DNA from 2 places in the Streptomyces sp. NBC_00569 genome. Region 1 is predicted to be linked to the other one. Evidence: riboswitches for the same ligand, from Rfam matches in the RefSeq annotation. Region 1 holds a riboswitch; the other holds the start of a gene.
The links. A riboswitch is a leader RNA that binds a small molecule or an ion and turns the genes downstream of it on or off. The one in region 1 is predicted to bind glycine.
Positions count from the first base shown of each region.

Region 1 (5,054 bases):
CAGCGAGCGGATCGCGGTGGTGCGGTGCGCGTTCTGCGTCAGCAGGGCGTAGAACTGGGGGATTTCGATGGCGGGGTCGCTCAGCCGCAGGGGCCCGGCGGGCTGGCGGTCGAGGCCGCCCGCGATCCGGCGCAGGTCGAGCCACGGGATGCCGACGCCGCCGCCCGGCGCGTGCGGGTTGAGCCAGAGACCGTAGTGGTCGGGGTAGAGCGTGCGGGCCGCGTCGACCCCGCCGACGACCTCGTACGCGCGGCTCCAGCCGGAGGCGGACAACTCCTGGGCCGAGGTGACGCAGGGGGCGTACGAGGAGCCGTCGACCTCCATGTTCCCGTACTGCGCGTCGGGGGATCCTGCCTGGCCGTGCCAGAGCAGCATCCACACCTGGCCGGCGCCCGGGTCCGCGAGCGCGTTGAGCAGCGCCTCGTAGGCGTCGTAACGCCCCGGCGTCACCTGGCGCAGCATGTGCTCGACCTGACCGGCCGCGGCCGTGCCCGACGCACTCACCCGTAACCGCCCCTTCGTGACGTACCCGACGTTTTCGACCCGCTCCCCGTGGCGGGACCGCCCAGACAGGTCATGAAACCAGCTTAAGCGGCGATCCTGACACCGACTTGACGTACGCGCGGTCGACCGCTTTTCCGTGTTCTCCCGAACGGGGACCGGCGCCCGGCTTTCAGTGACCCTGCGTGTAGAACGGCCGCAGCGTGGCGCGCATCCAGTCACCGACGGGGTCCTGGGTGATGTCGAGCAGGACGAGGTTCACCGGCCAGGGCGCCGGAACCCGGCCCAGGGCGCGGCCCAGGGCGTCCATGGGCAGGTTGCGCGCGGGGCCCTCCCACTGCGACAGCTCGACGCCGACGAAGAGGACGGGGTCGCCGCCCTCGACGCTGGCGAGGCAGCGGCGGGCGGTGAGGACGACACCGGCCGCCTCGAACTCCTCACGCACGGCGGCCAGGAAGTCGACCGGGTCGTTCTGCCAGTCGGGCTCGTAGAGGCTGACCCGGCCGCCCGAGGCGGGCCCGTCCAGCGGCGTACGGCCGGACCTGCACAGCTCGGCGACGGCGGGCGGGGGCAGCGGGACGCCGACGGCGCCGTCCGGGTTCACCGCGATGCCGACCTGCGGGGGCAGCCCGCGCGCGAACTCGACGGCCGGCGCGACCGTGCAGCCCATCCGGTCGCCGACGACCGCGAGGAACTGCTCCTCCGAGCTGAAGACGGGCACATAGGCCTGGCCCTCGATCTCCAGCGTCGGCAGGTCGAGGTTCGGGCTGCCGGGCCCGCCGCCCTGGGGCAGCGGTATCCACACCTGACTGCGCCCGAGGACCTCGACGATCCGGCCGCCCGCCGAGTCGACCCCGAGGGAGGCGGCGAGCACCTCCTCCAGCTCGTTGGCCGGCCACCCGCCGTACGGATGTGCATGAGCCTGCGCCGGAATGTCCATGTGCCTACCACCCGCTCTGGAACCGCTCTGTCTGCGGCCGAACCCTAGCGCGTGCGGATGACACGACACCCTCCGTATCCGCACACTCACAGGAGGTCGCGGGGCGTCAACCGCCCTCGAAGGCGATCCCGTTCAGCACGTCCGTCGCGTCCCGGTCGAGCAGCACCGCGGACGCGCAGCCCCACGGCAGGTCACCGCGCTCGGCCGACTCCACCAGACCCGCGACCGCGCGGCGGTGCCGGGCGAACGCGTAGCGCGAGACCCCACGGCCGCGGTCCCGCTGGCCCGCGAGCGCCGTGTCGGCGTCGACGTCGAGCAGCATCAGATGCAGGTCCGCGCCACGGCGCCCGGCCTCCCTGGCCAGCCAGCGCCGGACCCAGGCCTGCGTCCCGCAGTCGTGCAGGACGACGCTGCCTCCCGAGCGCAGGGCCCGTCGCAGTCCGGCGAAGTGCGCGAGCCGCACGAGCGGGCGGTACACGGCGTACGGGAGGAGCCGGGGCAGCCGGGCGGCCCAGCGGTCACGGGCGTCCTGCGAGTCGATGCGCACGGCTCCCCCGGCGCCGACCACACGGCGCATCAGCGTGGACTTGCCGCTGCCCGGGAGCCCCGAGACCACGATCAGGTCACCCCGCGCGAAGCCGAGGCGCCTCGGCGTGCGGCCGCCTCTGCCGCGCAGATCCCTGACGACCGGACCGCGCCCCGTCACCGACCTCGGGCGGGGCATCGCGCGCTGTCCGACCCCTGCCGCCGCGTACGCACCCGCCGCTGCCTTGTGCACCGTGATCGTCCTCCCCGTTCCGGTCACGCCACCCTTGCCCGTCAAGTGTAAAGAGACGGTAATGCCGTACAAGTGGTTTCCCCGAACGGTCGGCATGCAATGATGTGCGCGCCAAGAGCACGACCAACTGCATACCGGCCGCTTGAATCCGCGCGGGAGAGCTCCCCGGACGCCTACGCGTCCCCGGGGGCGCCGAAGGAGCAAGTTCCTCCCTTGAATCTCTCAGGCCCCGTACCGCGCGGGCGAGGCATATCTGAAAAGCGGGCGGCCCCTGGCCGCTCCACCCAAGGTGCAAGCCGCGACCACCTGTACGTGTGGCGCCGGCGAACCTCTCAGGTTCCGATGACAGATGGGGAGGAAGACCATCGCCCTCGTCTGTCATGCCTGGGATCCTGGAGCACCACTCATGAGCAACGCCCCCCGTAAGACCGCCCTCGACGCCCTGCACCGCTCGCTGGGCGCGACGATGACCGACTTCGCGGGCTGGGACATGCCGCTGCGGTACGGCAGCGAGCGCGACGAGCACATCGCGGTCCGCACCAAGGCGGGCCTGTTCGACCTCTCGCACATGGGCGAGATCACCGTCACCGGGCCGCAGGCCGTCGACCTCCTCGACTACGCCCTCGTCGGCAACATGTCCACGATCGGCCCCGGCCGCGCCCGCTACACCATGATCTGCCAGGAGGACGGCGGGATCGTCGACGACCTGATCGTCTACCGCCTGGGCGAGCAGGAGGCCGGTCTTCCTGAGTACATGGTCGTCGCCAACGCGGGCAACGCGCAGATCGTCCTCGACGCGATCACCGAGCGCGCCGAGGGCTTCGACGCCGAGGTCCGCGACGACCGCGACGCCTACGCGCTGATCGCCGTCCAGGGCCCCGAGTCCCCCGGCATCCTGAAGTCCCTCACGGACGCCGACCTGGACGGTCTCAAGTACTACGCGGGCCTGCCCGGCACCGTCGCCGGCGTCCCGGCCCTCATCGCCCGCACCGGCTACACCGGCGAGGACGGCTTCGAGCTGTTCGTCGCCCCGGAGCACGCCGAGAAGCTGTGGCAGGCACTGACCGACGCGGGCGCGCCGGTCGGGCTCGTCCCCGCCGGCCTCTCCTGCCGCGACACGCTGCGCCTGGAGGCCGGCATGCCGCTGTACGGGCACGAGCTGACGACGGCGCTGACCCCGTTCGACGCCGGTCTCGGCCGCGTCGTGAAGTTCGAGAAGACGGGCAACGAGGGCCGCTTCGTGGGCCGCGAGGCGCTCGAGGCCGCCGCCGAGCGCGCCGAGACCGCCCCGCCGCGCAAGCTCGTCGGCCTGATCGCCGAGGGCCGCCGGGTGCCGCGCGCCGGGATGTCCGTGGTCGCCGACGGCCAGGTGATCGGCGAGGTCACCTCCGGCGCCCCCTCCCCCACCCTCGGCAAGCCGATCGCCATCGCCTACGTCGACGCGACGCACGCCGCCCCCGGCACCGAGGGCGTCGGCGTGGACATCCGCGGCGCCCACGAGCCGTACGAGGTCGTGGCGCTGCCGTTCTACAAGCGCCAGAAGTAGCCCGTCCGGTCCTCACGGGGGCGCGGGAAGTAACCCAGCGCACACCCCCCTCGTTCCGCAGCACCCCTTCGCGTACAGGAGAATTCAGATCATGAGCAACCCCCAGCAGCTGCGCTACAGCAAGGAGCACGAGTGGCTGTCGGGCGCCGAGGACGGCGTCTCGACGGTCGGCATCACCGAGTTCGCGGCCAACGCGCTCGGCGATGTCGTCTACGCCCAGCTCCCCGAGGTCGGTGACACGGTGACCGCGGGCGAGACCTGCGGCGAACTCGAGTCGACGAAGTCCGTCAGCGACCTGTACTCCCCGGTCACCGGCGAGGTCGTCGAGGCCAACCAGGATGTCGTGGACGACCCGGCGCTGGTGAACTCCGCTCCGTTCGAGGGCGGCTGGCTGTTCAAGGTCCGCATCTCGGACGAGCCGAAGGACCTGCTCTCCGCGGACGAGTACGACGCGTTCTCCGGCTCCGGCAACTAGGGACACCACGACCATGTCGCTCATGAACACCCCCCTGCACGAGCTCGACCCGGACGTCGCCGCCGCGGTCGACGCCGAACTGCAGCGCCAGCAGTCCACCCTCGAGATGATCGCGTCGGAGAACTTCGCTCCGGTCGCCGTCATGGAGGCGCAGGGCTCGGTCCTGACCAACAAGTACGCCGAGGGCTACCCCGGCCGGCGCTACTACGGCGGCTGCGAGCACGTCGACGTCACCGAGCAGATCGCCATCGACCGGGTCAAGGACCTCTTCGGCGCCGAGTACGCCAACGTCCAGCCCCACTCCGGCGCCTCCGCCAACCAGGCCGCCCTCTTCGCGCTCGCCAAGCCCGGCGACACGATCCTGGGCCTGGACCTGGCGCACGGCGGCCACCTCACCCACGGCATGCGCCTGAACTTCTCCGGCAAGCAGTTCGACGTCGTGGCCTACCACGTCGACGAGGCCGGTCTGGTGGACATGGCCGAGGTCGAGCGCCTCGCCAAGGAGCACCGCCCCAAGGTCATCATCGCGGGCTGGTCCGCCTACCCGCGCCAGCTGGACTTCGCCGCGTTCCGCCGCATCGCGGACGAGACCGGCGCCTTCCTGTGGGTCGACATGGCCCACTTCGCCGGCCTCGTCGCGGCCGGGCTGCACCCGAACCCGGTCGAGTACGCCGACGTGGTCACCTCCACCACGCACAAGACCCTCGGCGGGCCGCGCGGCGGGATCATCCTCGCGAAGAAGGACTTCGCGAAGAAGCTGAACTCCTCCGTCTTCCCCGGCTTCCAGGGCGGCCCCCTGGAGCACGTGATCGCC
Region 1 covers NZ_CP107783.1:3,746,308-3,751,361, forward strand. Annotated here, with positions in the region: gene OHO83_RS16670 (enhanced serine sensitivity protein SseB C-terminal domain-containing protein) at 1-504, opposite strand, end outside; gene OHO83_RS16675 (enhanced serine sensitivity protein SseB) at 674-1,441, opposite strand; gene OHO83_RS16680 (AAA family ATPase) at 1,548-2,165, opposite strand; glycine riboswitch at 2,363-2,466, shown strand; glycine riboswitch at 2,467-2,578, shown strand; gene gcvT (glycine cleavage system aminomethyltransferase GcvT) at 2,626-3,765, shown strand; gene gcvH (glycine cleavage system protein GcvH) at 3,857-4,240, shown strand; gene glyA (serine hydroxymethyltransferase) at 4,254-5,054, shown strand, end outside.

Region 2 (5,054 bases), 4.3 Mb from region 1:
GACCGTCCGACGCGCCCCGCTGCCGATGCCGACCGGTCGCGGGGCGCAGTCATGCCCTCGCGGGCCCGTCCGGACTAGCCCGGTCAGGCCACCCCGAACCACCCGAAGGGACAGTGCAGTTGGGGTGAACCGTCCGCACGGGTGACGCGTCATCATCCAGTGAGGACCGCTGCGACGAAATACCTGCGGATTGACGCCCGTGGGGCAACACTGGGTTCCGGACCGACCGACAAACGGGGGGCGGCCATGAACAACGCTTCGAGCCGCAGGACAGACAGCGACATCACACCCATCACCGACATCACTTCACAGGGAAAGATCCCATCCATGTGCCAGCACCAGCCACCGTGCCCGTCCGCAGACTCCGCCGACCGGGAGGCCGCGCTCCCTGTGGCCCACCACCCCGAACAGGGCTGGAGTCTGCTCTGCAACGGCGTCCTGCTCTTCGAGGACACCGGTGAGCTGCTGCCCAACGGCCAGATCATCGCGCCGCACCGCCCGGTGCACGTCGTCACCGCGGCCTGAGCGCAGCCGGACGCCGACGGCGTCCCCCGTACGAAAGGGCCGGCCCCGGGAGACCCCGGAACCGGCCCTGACGCATGTCAGCGTGTGTATCAGTCCTCGTACGCGTCCATGGGCGGGCACGAGCAGACGAGATTACGGTCGCCGTACGCCTGGTCGATGCGGCGGACCGGCGGCCAGTACTTGTCGGCGGCCACGACACCGGCGGGGAAGACGGCCTCCTCGCGGCTGTACGCGTGCTCCCACTCGCCGCCGAGCGCGGCCGCGGTGTGCGGCGCGTTGCGCAGCGGGTTGTCCTCGGCGGGCCACCGGCCCGAACCGACCTTGTCGATCTCCCCGCGAATGGCGATCATCGCCTCGCAGAACCGGTCGAGCTCGGTCAGGTCCTCGCTCTCGGTCGGCTCGATCATCAGCGTCCCGGCAACCGGGAACGACATGGTCGGCGCGTGGAACCCGTAGTCGATGAGCCGCTTGGCGATGTCGTCGACGCTGACGCCGGTCGCCTTCGAGATCGGGCGCAGATCGATGATGCACTCGTGCGCGACGAGGCCGGCGGGACCCGTGTACAGCACCGGGAAGTGCGGCTCGAGCCGCTTGGCGATGTAGTTGGCGCTGAGCACCGCGACCTGCGTGGCCCGCTTGAGGCCCTCACCGCCCATGAGACGCACGTACGCCCACGAGATCGGCAGGATGCCCGCGGAGCCCCACGGAGCCGCGGAGATCGGGCCGACGCCGGTCTCGGGTCCGGCGGCGGGCTGCAGCGGGTGGTTGGGCAGGTACGGCGCGAGGTGCGCGCGGACGCCGACCGGGCCGACGCCGGGGCCGCCGCCGCCGTGCGGGATGCAGAACGTCTTGTGCAGGTTGAGGTGCGAGACGTCGCCGCCGAAGTGGCCCGGCTTGGCGAGACCCACCAGGGCGTTCAGGTTGGCGCCGTCGACGTAGACCTGACCGCCGGCGTCGTGCACCTGCGCGCAGATGTCGGCGACGTGCTCCTCGAAGACACCGTGCGTGGACGGGTAGGTGATCATCAGGACGGAGAGCTCGTCGGCGTACTGCTCGATCTTGGCGCGGAGGTCCGCGACGTCGATCTCGCCGTCGTCGGCCGTCTTCACCACGACGACCTTCATACCGGCCATCACGGCGCTCGCGGCGTTCGTGCCGTGCGCGGAGGACGGGATGAGGCAGACGGTGCGCTGGTCGTCGCCGTTGGCGCGGTGGTAGCCGCGGACCGCGAGCAGACCGGCCAGCTCGCCCTGGGAACCGGCGTTCGGCTGGAGCGACACGTTGTCGTAGCCGGTGACCTCCGCGAGACGCTCCTCCAGCTCACGGATGAGCGTGAGGTAGCCCTGCGCCTGGTCGGCGGGCGCGAAGGGGTGCAGCTGACCGAACTCGGGCCAGGTGACCGGCTCCATCTCCGTCGTCGCGTTGAGCTTCATCGTGCAGGAGCCCAGCGGGATCATGCCGCGGTCGAGCGCGTAGTCACGGTCGGCCAGCTTGCGCAGGTAGCGCAGCATCGAGGTCTCGGAGCGGTGCGCGTGGAACACGGGGTGCGCCAGGTAGTCGTCGCCACGCAGGAAGCCCTCGGGCAGCGTGTCCACGGCCGCCGCGTCGAGCGCGTCGACATCGGCCTCGACACCGAACGCGGTCCACACGGCGCCCAGCTGGGTACGCGTCGTGGTCTCGTCGCACGAGATCGACACATGGTCGGCGTCGACGAGGTGGAGGTTGACGCCGCCTTCGCGCGCGGCGCTCACGACATCGGCGGCCCGGCCCGCGACCTTCACGGTCAGGGTGTCGAAGTACGCGCCGTGCACGACCTCCACACCGCCGGCCTTGAGGCCCTCGGCGAGCAGCGTCGCGAACCGGTGCGTGCGCCGCGCGATGCCCTTGAGGCCGTCGGGCCCGTGGTAGACGGCGTACATGCCGGCCATGACGGCGAGCAGCACCTGAGCGGTACAGATGTTGCTGGTGGCCTTCTCGCGCCGGATGTGCTGCTCACGGGTCTGCAGCGCCAGGCGGTACGCCTTGTTGCCGTCGGCGTCGACGGAGACGCCCACGAGGCGGCCGGGCAGGCTGCGCGCGAACTTCTCGCGGACGGCCATGTAGCCGGCGTGGGGACCGCCGAAGCCCATGGGGACACCGAAGCGCTGCGTCGTACCGACGGCGATGTCGGCGCCGAGCTCACCGGGCGAGGTCAGCAGCGTGAGGGCGAGCAGATCGGCGGCGACCGTGACGACGGCGCCCAGCTCGTGGGCCTGCTCGATGACGGGCTTGATGTCGCGGACGGCACCGGAGGCGCCCGGGTACTGGATCAGAACGCCGACGACGCCGCGCTCGGCGACCTCGGCCGGGATGCCGTCGGACAGGTCCGCGACGACGACCTCGACCCCGGTCGGTTCGGCACGCGTCCGGATCACGGCGATGGTCTGCGGCAGCGCGTCCGCGTCGACCACGAAGGCGCCGTTCTTGACCTTGCCCATGCGCCGGGACAGCGCCATCGCCTCGGCGGCGGCCGTGCCCTCGTCGAGCAGCGAGGCGCCCGAGGTGGGCAGGCCGGTCAGCTCGGCGACCATCGTCTGGAAGTTGAGCAGCGCCTCGAGCCGGCCCTGCGAGATCTCCGGCTGGTAGGGCGTGTACGCCGTGTACCAGGCCGGATTCTCCATGACGTTGCGCAGTATGACGGGCGGCGTGAACGTGCCGTAGTAGCCCAGTCCGACCATCGAGTCGAGGACCTGGTTGCGGTCGGCGAGGGAGCGGAGCTCTGCGAGCACCTCGGCCTCGGTACGAGCCCCGGGAAGATCGAGCGCCTCGGCGCTCTTGATCACGTCCGGGACTGCGGCCGCCGTCAGCTCGTCGAGCGAGCCGTACCCGACCTGCGCGAGCATCTTGGCCTGCGCTGCTTCATCCGGACCGATATGGCGCTGCTCGAAGGGGATTCCCTGCTCCAGCTGGGAGAGCGGAATACGGTTGGCGGTCATTGGCGAGGCCTCCTGGTCATTGCGACCTGCGAGGGGCACCACGGCGCGGGTGCCCGGACGGCCTCCCCCTCTGTCATCTCAACCTGAGAGTTTCACCGGCACACCCCACATCACGGAGGGCATGACGACTTTCACCGTCGGTGAGAGCGGAGGCCTGAACGCCCGCCCTGCTTTCCAGAGTGACCTCGTCCGTGCGGTACAGGGGCCTGAGAGATTCCGGGGAGGAGTTGCTCCTTCGGCGCCTCCGGTGTCATCCGAAGGACTCTCCCGCACGGGGTCAGCAGCCATCGCAAGCCTACCAGCGGCGACAACACCCCCGGCCTCGAGTGGCCGCCTTCCCCAATGTGCACTTTGGTAGTGCTTACGGATGAGTTGCGAGCAGCTGGAGGGCCCCGTGCAGACCGATGTCGATCCGCGCAACCTGATCGGCCGCAAGGCGTTCGACCGCAACGGAGCCAAGATCGGAACCGTCGACGAGGTCTATCTCGACGACGCGACCGGTGTCCCCGAGTGGGCGGCGATACGCACAGGCCTGTTCAGCCGTGACGCCTTCGTCCCCCTGGAGCCGAGCGAGCTGGTGGAGGGCACGCTGCGCATCCCCTTCGAACGCTCCCTGATCAAGGACGCCCCCGACTTCGGCGTCGGCCGTCACCTCTCCCCCGAACAGGAACTCCAGCTCTACCACCACTACGGTCTCGACCTCTCGGCCCCGGACGACCCCAAGCCCCCTGAGGACCGGGACTTCGGCAAGATCGCCCGCCCGTCAGACGACACCTGACCCGGCTTCCGGCTCCCGCGCCGCAAAGCGCCCGGCCCCGCCCTCCACCAGCGGCAGCGGCTCCGCAGGTACCAGCGCGGGGTCATCGGTCCGGAACGTACGCACCCGCCCCGGCACCGAGTACGGCGTCTCGAAGCGCACGGTCACCCGCCCGAGCCCGCTGCCCTGCACCCACCCGTGCCCGAACTCCTCGTGCCGCACATCGTGCCCGGCCACCCAGCGCCGGTCCGCGGCCTCGACGACCTCTCCGGCAGCCACCTGGACCTCGTCCCCCGCGCCACCCGCCCCCTCCGCCTCGCCCTCACGCTCCCCCTCGGCCACGTGCGCATCGGCCTCGGCCTGTGCCCGCGCCTGCGCGAACAGGTCCTCCTGCGTGTAGTCGGCCAGGCCTGTCACCCCCACACCGAGCAGCCGCACCCCACCCGTCGTGTCCACGGACTCCAGGAGCCGGGCTGCCGCCTCCCGCACCACGGCGGGGTCGTCGGTGGGCCCGCGCAGCGTCTCCGACCTCGTCAGCGTGGAGAAGTCGTAGCGCCGGACCTTGAGGACCACGGTCCGCCCGGACCGCTCCGCCCCCCGCAACCGCTGCACGCACCGCTCCGCAAGCCGCTGCACCTCGGTCCGCACCCGCACCCGGTCGTGGATGTCCACGTCGTACGTGTCCTCGACCGACACCGATTTGGCGTCGCGCTCGGCCACCACGGGCCGGTCGTCGTGCGCGAGGGCCATGGCGTACAGCGACGCCCCGTGCGACTTCCCCAGCAGCCGCACGAGCT
Region 2 covers NZ_CP107783.1:8,070,254-8,075,307, reverse strand. Annotated here, with positions in the region: gene OHO83_RS36330 (DUF5999 family protein) at 328-525, shown strand; gene gcvP (aminomethyl-transferring glycine dehydrogenase) at 615-3,500, opposite strand; glycine riboswitch at 3,685-3,780, opposite strand; gene OHO83_RS36320 (PRC-barrel domain-containing protein) at 3,895-4,278, shown strand; gene OHO83_RS36315 (DNA polymerase IV) at 4,264-5,054, opposite strand, start outside.
Region 2: it holds a riboswitch for glycine, as region 1 does, so the genes downstream of both, gcvP (aminomethyl-transferring glycine dehydrogenase) here and gcvT (glycine cleavage system aminomethyltransferase GcvT) in region 1, are expected to answer to the same signal.